Regions from separate parts of the Peribacillus sp. NPDC097224 genome, predicted to be linked through region 2. Evidence: riboswitches for the same ligand, from Rfam matches in the RefSeq annotation. Region 2 holds a riboswitch; the other holds the start of a gene.

Region 1 (4,216 bases), 280 kb from region 2:
TCTGTATTTTTCAGTTGTTTCATCAGTGAATTTAGAATTTTTTCTATTTCTTCTTCAAAATATTCTATATAGCCATCTGACAAATGCTTTAATCGCTCTTTCCATTCGGTAAGGATAGTAGTTTTATGAGAAGATAGGAAGTGAAGAGTCATTTCTCGATTCAATACCATTTTGCCCTCCATGTGTAGGAAAATGAATTTATCTTACTTAATTATGAATGAATTAGAATATAATTCCAAAATGTAATATATGGTTTTAATAATAACAGATTGAAAGCGTTCTTTAAATACTCATTCATGCGGTAAATGATCGGTAAAAGGGGAAAGGCTTTGTTTATATTAGGTAAACATTGTATTAATAGGGGGTTTACACATATAAAAAAGGCACCGTTCATTATTGACGGGTACCTTTTTTTTGAAATGTATAGGGTTCGATATGGACAATGACATGTTTGATGTCATGTTCCTTTAATAAGTTTTCTTCAACCTTCACTGTAATGTCATGACTTTGGATGACGGTCAAGAGCGGATTGACATGCACGGTTGTTTCAACCAGAATTTCATTCCCATGCATCCGAGCTTTAATTTCACTCATGTCTTTCACCCCATCCGTCAACAGGATGGTTTGACCTATTTGTTGGAGATGCTGTTCATCGAAACCGTCGGTCAAGGAAAGTGAAGCGTCGTGGAAAATATCCCAAGCCGTTTTACAGATCATCAGACCTACCACTAAAGCCGCAACCGCATCCAACCAGTCTATGCCGATTGTGGTACCGATAATACCTACGAAAGCACCGATACTGACAAGAGCATCAGAACGGTTGTCCTGTGCGACAGCATGGATGGAGGCGCTGTTTATTTTTTTGCTTAAAGCCAAGTTGTAACGATAAACCCCGTACATGAAGATGGCGGAGAATAAAGCGACATAAGCTGTGAACATATTCGGTACAACTGTCGCATCCTGCGAAAAGAATGATTCGATGGCGCTGTATATGACCTGTAATCCGACGGTGATCATAATGAAGGCGGCAACCAGAGACGCTACGGTTTCAGCTCTCAGATGACCGTATGAATGATTATTATCAGGTGGTCGCTTTGATATTTTTAAGCCTATTAATACAGCGACAGAGGCAATGATATCGGTCGTGTTGTTTAAACCATCTGCCCAAAGTCCTTTCGAGTCTCCAAAGTAACCAAACGTTAATTTGAGGGCCGACAAGAATATGTATGCGGCTATACTGATATAGGCGCCCTTTTCAGCAGAAATTGAATGTTTATCCATGTCTTTTCCCCCTCGTGCAAAATAACCTTTATAAAGATATCAAATTGAACCCTAGTGAGTCTATAGAAAAATTGTCGTCTTTATCCATCTAACTTGGCGTATGGCATGTGTATTGAGGCCATGTAAAGAAGTTGGCTGGATGAAAAAATATAACCAGTAATAGGGAAAAACGCTCGTGGATATAATCGTGTTATTTACTTGTCAATTAGAGAAACTAGTAGTATATTCTAACCGAGGAACAAAAATTAAATACTTCCACAAGGGGAGCCAAGATGGCTGAGAGTGAACGTTTGAGTTCAGACCCTATGAACCTGTTAGTTAGTACTAGCGTAGGGATGTGGTTTTGGATAGCAATACTGGGCATCCATTACCGCCCTGGTGTTGCTTTTTTGCATGCCGAAAAAGCTACACGGGACTCATGGGCACTTTTGCACGTGGAGAAGGGTGAGAGATGATGAAACATAAAACATTATTCATGACAGAGGTCGCGATTTTTTCTGCATTGGCATTACTGCTGGATATAGTCTCCGGTTTTGTTTTTGCAAGGATATGGCCACAGGGGGGATCGATTTCCATTGCCATGGTACCGATATTCTTAATGGCCTATCGTTGGGGAATCAAGGGCGGAATGGCCACCGGTTTACTATTGGGGCTTTTGCAGATTGCCACTGGTTTGGCATTTCTGGCAACGCCGCTTCAAGGATTTATCGAATATTTCCTTGCTTTTACCGCCGTGGGATTATCCGGGTTGTTCATGAATAAATTTGTGAATAACCGTAAAGGGGGAAAACGGTTAAGAGGGGATATATATGCGGTTTGTGGCATGTTTGTGGGGAGCTTCCTGAGGTTTCTTTGCCATTTTACAGCAGGTATCGTTTTCTTTGGGGAATATGCGCCAGACGGGCAACCAGTCGTCCTCTATTCCTTGATTTACAATGGGACATATATGCTGTTTAGTTTTATTTTATCAGCAATCGTGGTAATGGTGCTTTATTCGGCTGCTTCGAATGTCTTGTTGAAGAAAGCCATCTAAGGACAGACCTATAAAAAGGGCCGGCTCAATTATGAGCCGGCCCTTTTCTCCATTATTTTGCAATAAATACCGAGCAAGGTGCCTGCTTGGCTATGGAACTGCTGGTGCTTCCGAGGAAGAACTTTTCCAGGCCGCTTTTTGCACTGTTGCCGACGATGATTAAATCGGCATTCGCCCGCTTTGCATAGTCACATATACTATCGGTGGCATTTCCCTCTAAAATCTCGATATTTCCATTAACCTGGCATTCACTGAGCAATCTCATCATATTGCTTTCAGCCATCCTCACATTGTTTTCATGAACGGTGGGAGTATCGTTCATGTGCATTTGACTTTGTTGTTCTACTTCTGTTACGGGATGCGTTTGTGAAGGGTCGACATAAAATCCTGCTGCCGGTACGAACCCAGGAGCGGATGCACTCTCGATGATGCGGCTTTCACCTTTTGGATTCAGAACTTGAACAATGGTCAATTCAGCTTCCGGAAAGGCCTTTTTTAATGAAGCTCCATATTCCACTGCGCGGTTGCTCTCTTCATTTCCATCATAAGCGGCGACGATACGTTTTAATTGTTTCATCTAAAATCATCTCTCCCCATAATTTGTCATTATAGGTTATATACCCGTTTTTATTGGTTTCATGCCTTTTTCAGGTGTATATTGATTTATAAATGTGGGTAAAGGGTATGGAAAAAGAAAAGACTAGGCATGAAAGGGAGAAATATTGTAGGCACTTTGTATGGAAAAGGATAATGGGAAAAATGTTGTGGAATTTGTTTTCCCTTTTAGCCATTGCAAGAGTTTTCTTTCATAAAAAGGGCAAAATATTTTTAATGGAGCATGTCGCATCTGGGAAAATGGGGGTACAAATGAGAGCGTTATTGAAAATAGGTCTTATAATTATATCAATCATTGTCGTAGTGGGAGCCGGTTTGTTCATATATTTTAAACAAACTGTGGATATAAGCAATCTCCAGGATCAACTTCAGCAACCGACCAAGATTTATGACGAGGATGGGAACTTAGCCAGTACCGTCACGGCTAATAAATCGGAAGGCGTCGCGATAGAGGAGATCCCGGAACATCTCATTCAAGCGGTCGTATCCATTGAGGATCACCGTTTTTATGAACATCATGGCATAGATTATCAAGCGATCATGCGTGCGATGGTGAAAAATGTCAAGGCGAAAAGCGTTGTTGAAGGCGGGAGCACACTTACCCAACAACTTGTAAAAATCACCATGCTTGAATCAGATCGGACCTTGAAAAGAAAGATAGAAGAGTTTTTCATCGCTCAAGAATTGGAACGTACGTATACAAAGGATGAAATTTTGGAAATGTATGTGAATCAAGTTTATTTTGGACATGGAGCATGGGGACTCAAAAAGGCAGCGAACATATATTTTTCAAAAGATGTTTCTGAGTTAACCGTCGCCGAAGGGGCTTTGCTTGCTGGGGTCATTAACTTGCCTTCCAAGCTTGATCCGTACAAAAATCCAGAAGGGGCGGTTAAACGACGGGATTTGGTACTGTCTAGAATGACCGAACACGGATATTTGACCGAAGAGGAAGCGGCTTCTGCCAAAAAGGATGAAGTATCACTACAGTTAGGTGAAGATACAGATCCTTTAAAAGGGAAGTATCCTTATTATATAGACCATGTCCTATCTGAAGCCTCCACCATGTATGGATTGGAGCTCCAGCAATTACTCACTAGGGGCTATAAAATATATACCACATTAGATCAACCGATGCAGCAGGCTGCCGAATCAGTCTATAGTCAGGATGCCAATTTCCCTTCTGGGACAAGCAATGACATATTGGTGCAAAGTGGGACGGTCCTTCTTCATCCTAAAACAGGCGGCATTAAGGCACTTGTTGGGGGGAGGGGCGAGCATCAATTC
Region 2 (4,216 bases):
AAGTTGGTGATTTGGTGGACGAGTGGTTGTTTCTTTCTCACTCTGCCAAATAAGTCTGCAACGGATGTATTCATGTGAAATCACTCCGTTCCTTTTTATAAAATTGATGGAAATGGTGAACGGGTCCGTGTCCCTTACCGAGTTCTAAGCTATTTCGTATCGCTTCTGAAATATAGATTTTCGCTTGTTCAATGGACGTCGCTAAAGGAAGTCCATTAGCAAGATTAGATGCAATGGCAGAGGAAAGGGTACAGCCAGTTCCATGCGTATTTTTCGTATGAATGCGTTCACCCTTGATCCAAGAGAACTCCTTGCCATCATAAAAGAGATCATTTGGATTTCCTGCTGCATGTCCTCCTTTCAGTAAAACAGCCTTCGGACCCAGTTCCAGAATAGCGGTACATGCCTTATAAAAGTCCTGCTTCGTCCGGATCGGGAATCCGGTAAGGACCTCTGCTTCCGGTATATTCGGCGTGACAAGTGTAGCAAGTGGAAGTAAATCGATTTTTAACGACGAAACGGCCCTCTCATCTAACAGATGGTGTCCACTTTTGGAAATCATGACAGGATCAAGGACGACGATAGCCGGTTTAAATAATTTTAGTGAATGGGCGACGGTTTCGACCGTCTCCTTTGATCCAAGCATCCCTATTTTTACTGCGTCTACACGAATGTCTTCAAATACGGCCGCAATTTGATCGGTGATCACAGGGAGATCGATGGGCTGTACAGATCGAACTTCCAAGGTATTCTGTGCCGTAACGGCGGTGATAACAGACATGCCATAAACCCGATGGGCCGAAAATGTTTTTAAATCAGCTTGGATGCCGGCTCCGCCCCCAGAGTCAGATCCGGCGATCGTTAGTGCCCTTTTCATAAAAAAACCCCTTCATATAATGATTTTTTAAGAGAACTTTCAATAAAAGAAAGCCTATAATTGCGCCCGTTAAAGAACTAAGAAGAAAAGCTGGCAGAAAACCAAAAAGTGCCGCTTTTTTTCCCAATAATAAAAGCGCGATCGGATAACAGGCGATGGATCCGAGAATGCCTGTCCCCACTATTTCTCCCAAGCAGGCGTGTCCCATCCTTCTTGTTTTTTGGTAGAGGAAGGCCGCCAGCAGGGCACCAACCATGCTGCCCGGAAATGCAAAAATGGAACCTGTACCTGTCATGTTCCTGATAAGGGATACTAAAAAGGCCTGTGTCACAGCAAAAAGCGGCCCCAACATAACGGCTGTCATGACGTTGGTTACATGTTGAATAGGAAACACCTTCGCAAAACCAACAGGGATGTAAACGAATGAGCTAGTCAGGGTAGTGATGGCCGTGAACAAGCTAGTCAACGTCATTTTCCGTAACAAGTTACCAGTATCTAGCATTCAAAGAGGCCAATCCTGTTCGTTGTGAACCATGTCCCAAAATAAATATTCATATCGGGAGGTCATTAAAAAGTGTTTCTCTAATCTTTTTAATTCCCCCTCAGGCATATCTTCCGTCAGTTCGTCTAACAGCTTGGCCAACCATTTGTGCGCATCTGCGAATTCGGGGGATGCATATGATTGAATCCAAGCGATATAACGATTTGTTTCTAGTGCTGTACCATTTTGTTCTTTTAATAACGAGCCAATTTCATAGTAATCCCAGGCACAAGGAAGTAAGCAGGCAATAAGGTCGGCTAAAGTTCCATGATGGGCAGCATTGAGCATATAACCTGTATAGGCAAGGGTAATCGGAGTGGGTTCGGTATTTTCCAATTCCTCAGAACTAATTCCGAACTCCTTGCAGTAGCTCCTATGCAAATCCATTTCTACCTGTAGAGTCTCATTTAAAATACTCGCAAATTTGGTCATGATCTCAAGGTTAGTGGCCTTGATGGTCCCTAAGGCAAAAAGCTTGGCATAATCCATAAGATAGATATAGTCCTGCTTTAAGTAATAGGCGAATTTCTTTTCTGATAGTGTCCCGTTTCCAATTGCTTGAACGAAAGGATGAGTATGATTCTTTTTCCAAATTTCTTTTGAACGTTCGTGGAGTCTAGCACTGAAAGTTTTCATTTGGGTTTTCGTCATGATTTTTCCCCCTTATAATTCATTCACATACAAAGGAGGGGAGTGTCCAAAAATGAAGAACAGCCGCTTTCATATAGAAAGCGGCTGTTCTAGGAATGTACGAATCCCTTTTTCAACCTGCTTTCCTCCGCTGGTATGACCAGATCAGGTACAAAGGGTTTGATTCTCAGCCTATTAATGGCTCCCCTAGCAGTTTATTATTCAATTAAACGAAAACCCCGTTCCTGAAAACGGAACGGGGCAGATGGATGAAGTCAAATATACGACGACGATATCATCCACTTTCCTCCGCCGGCATCACCCGGATCAGGTTCAAAGGGTCCGGAACATCATTCCATCTCAGTCTTATAGAAGACTCCCCTAGTGGTATTTCGTATGTGATTATTGTCATCATATCAGATAAAAAGGAAAATGCAACCTTTGAATCCAATAGAATTTTATGAGTATTTTGTGGCGTGAAAGGGGTAGTAGGATAAAATCCCCAATGGTAAATGGAGCATACCTAACCCACGGTCAATTGGAGGGAAATATAGTTATTAGCAAAATAGGGATATGGTCTTACCTTGTGCTAAAAGGGCACACGGAAAAATAATATAAAAATTAAAAATTATTTGAATGTAATTGACTTATCCTTGCAAGTGGGATAAAATCATGTCAAAATCATTTATATTCTGTATTCTTATCCAGAGAGGTGGAGGGACTTGGCCCTATGAAACCTCGGCAACAGACCCATCGGGGAACTGTGCTTCTTCCAACAAGCAATCGCTTGGAAGATAAGAAGAGACGAACGGACCTCTGTCGACCTCTTCTTGGATTAGAAGGGGTTTTTATTTTTGTCAAATAGGGTTTAAGAATCCCATACAACAGGTATATATATTTTGGCTTTAGCAAATCCTATAAGATTAGGGGCATTATATGTGGAAAATATGAATAAAAGGAAAGGGGCCATTCATATGGCAGAGTTTTTCGAGAAAAAAGAACAGAGGAGAGCATTGTTGATAGAAGAACTATTATCAAATGGTGTATACAAAACCTCTGATGAAAAGCATCTCTATGATGCTCCATTAAAAGCTCTTGAAGATGAATATAAGATCGTTATAGATAGATCAGGTAATGAGTCACCTCCAGAGTGCATGACTTAGTTAACCTATAGTGAACAATCAAAGAGAAAAAGCATTTGCTGTGTAAAAGCGAATGCTTTTTCTCTTTGAACTGACATAAAAAGTACAAAATAGAAAAATATAATGGGTATTTTGTCACATTTCACTAGTGAAATAACATATTTAAAACATGTAAAATGATTGATTTCGCCTAGTGCTTTGGTTATGATAAAAATGTAAAATAATTGAAAAATAGGAAGTGATTATATTGAAGCCTCCTCATATAACAACAGTTGAAAAAATTGAAGAAAAACGAAAAGAAATGATTATGTTAGCAAAAAATTATGGTTTGACAAGCAGGATGACCATTCAAGCAAGTCAAGAGTTGGATTCTTTATTGAATGCGGTCACACATATAAAATTCCTGGGAGTTTGTCGCGAATAATCAGTACATCCCACTAGACCATTCAAATCCAGGCAATCGCCTTTTGCAATGGAAGTCATGTAGTGACACGTTTACCAAGAATGACCAAATCGCGTTCCACTCCATCGAGTTCTGCTATTTTCGGTAAATGCGCCCATTTTTCAAAACCAAATTTTGAAAAAAGCTTAATACTTGGTGCATTGTGTGCGAAAATAAATCCAAGAAGTGTCTTAATCCCTATCTTCGGACTCACCTCTATAGCCTTTTGGATTGAAAGTTGTCCAATTCCTTTCCCACGGAACTCCTCATCTATATAGATGCTAATTTCAGCGGTAAAATCATATGCGGGTCTACCATAAAAAGATTGAAAACTCATCCATCCAGCTGTTTTTCCATCATGTATGATCATATATAATGGCCGTTTGAGAATATGATGTTCTTCAAACCATTTGAGCCGTGATTCTACTGTAACTGGTTCTGTATCCGCAGTGACCATCCTCGAAGGTACTGTAGAATTGTAAATTTCGATAATTTTAGGCAAATCCTCAAATACTGCTTCCCTGAATTCTGTAAACTCCTTCATCATTAAGCTCCAATCCATTTATTATGGCATTCCAATCACC

The links. A riboswitch is a leader RNA that binds a small molecule or an ion and turns the genes downstream of it on or off. The one in region 2 is predicted to bind thiamine pyrophosphate.
Region 1: another riboswitch for thiamine pyrophosphate. It lies ahead of thiT (energy-coupled thiamine transporter ThiT); the one in region 2 lies ahead of tenA (thiaminase II).

The regions. Positions count from the first base shown of each region.
Region 1 covers NZ_JBIWDK010000003.1:187,085-191,300, forward strand. Annotated here, with positions in the region: gene ACIQXR_RS07580 (histidine kinase N-terminal domain-containing protein) at 1-170, opposite strand, end outside; gene ACIQXR_RS07585 (cation diffusion facilitator family transporter) at 394-1,281, opposite strand; TPP riboswitch at 1,532-1,634, shown strand; gene thiT (energy-coupled thiamine transporter ThiT) at 1,733-2,314, shown strand; gene ACIQXR_RS07595 (universal stress protein) at 2,367-2,891, opposite strand; gene ACIQXR_RS07600 (transglycosylase domain-containing protein) at 3,182-4,216, shown strand, end outside.
Region 2 covers NZ_JBIWDK010000003.1:467,127-471,342, forward strand. Annotated here, with positions in the region: gene thiM (hydroxyethylthiazole kinase) at 1-74, opposite strand, end outside; gene thiD (bifunctional hydroxymethylpyrimidine kinase/phosphomethylpyrimidine kinase) at 71-877, opposite strand; gene thiW (energy coupling factor transporter S component ThiW) at 846-1,379, opposite strand; gene tenA (thiaminase II) at 1,380-2,069, opposite strand; TPP riboswitch at 2,175-2,267, opposite strand; TPP riboswitch at 2,336-2,441, opposite strand; SAM riboswitch class I at 2,746-2,849, shown strand; gene ACIQXR_RS08995 (Fur-regulated basic protein FbpA) at 2,948-3,211, shown strand; gene ACIQXR_RS09000 (aspartyl-phosphate phosphatase Spo0E family protein) at 3,438-3,614, shown strand; gene ACIQXR_RS09005 (GNAT family N-acetyltransferase) at 3,670-4,179, opposite strand.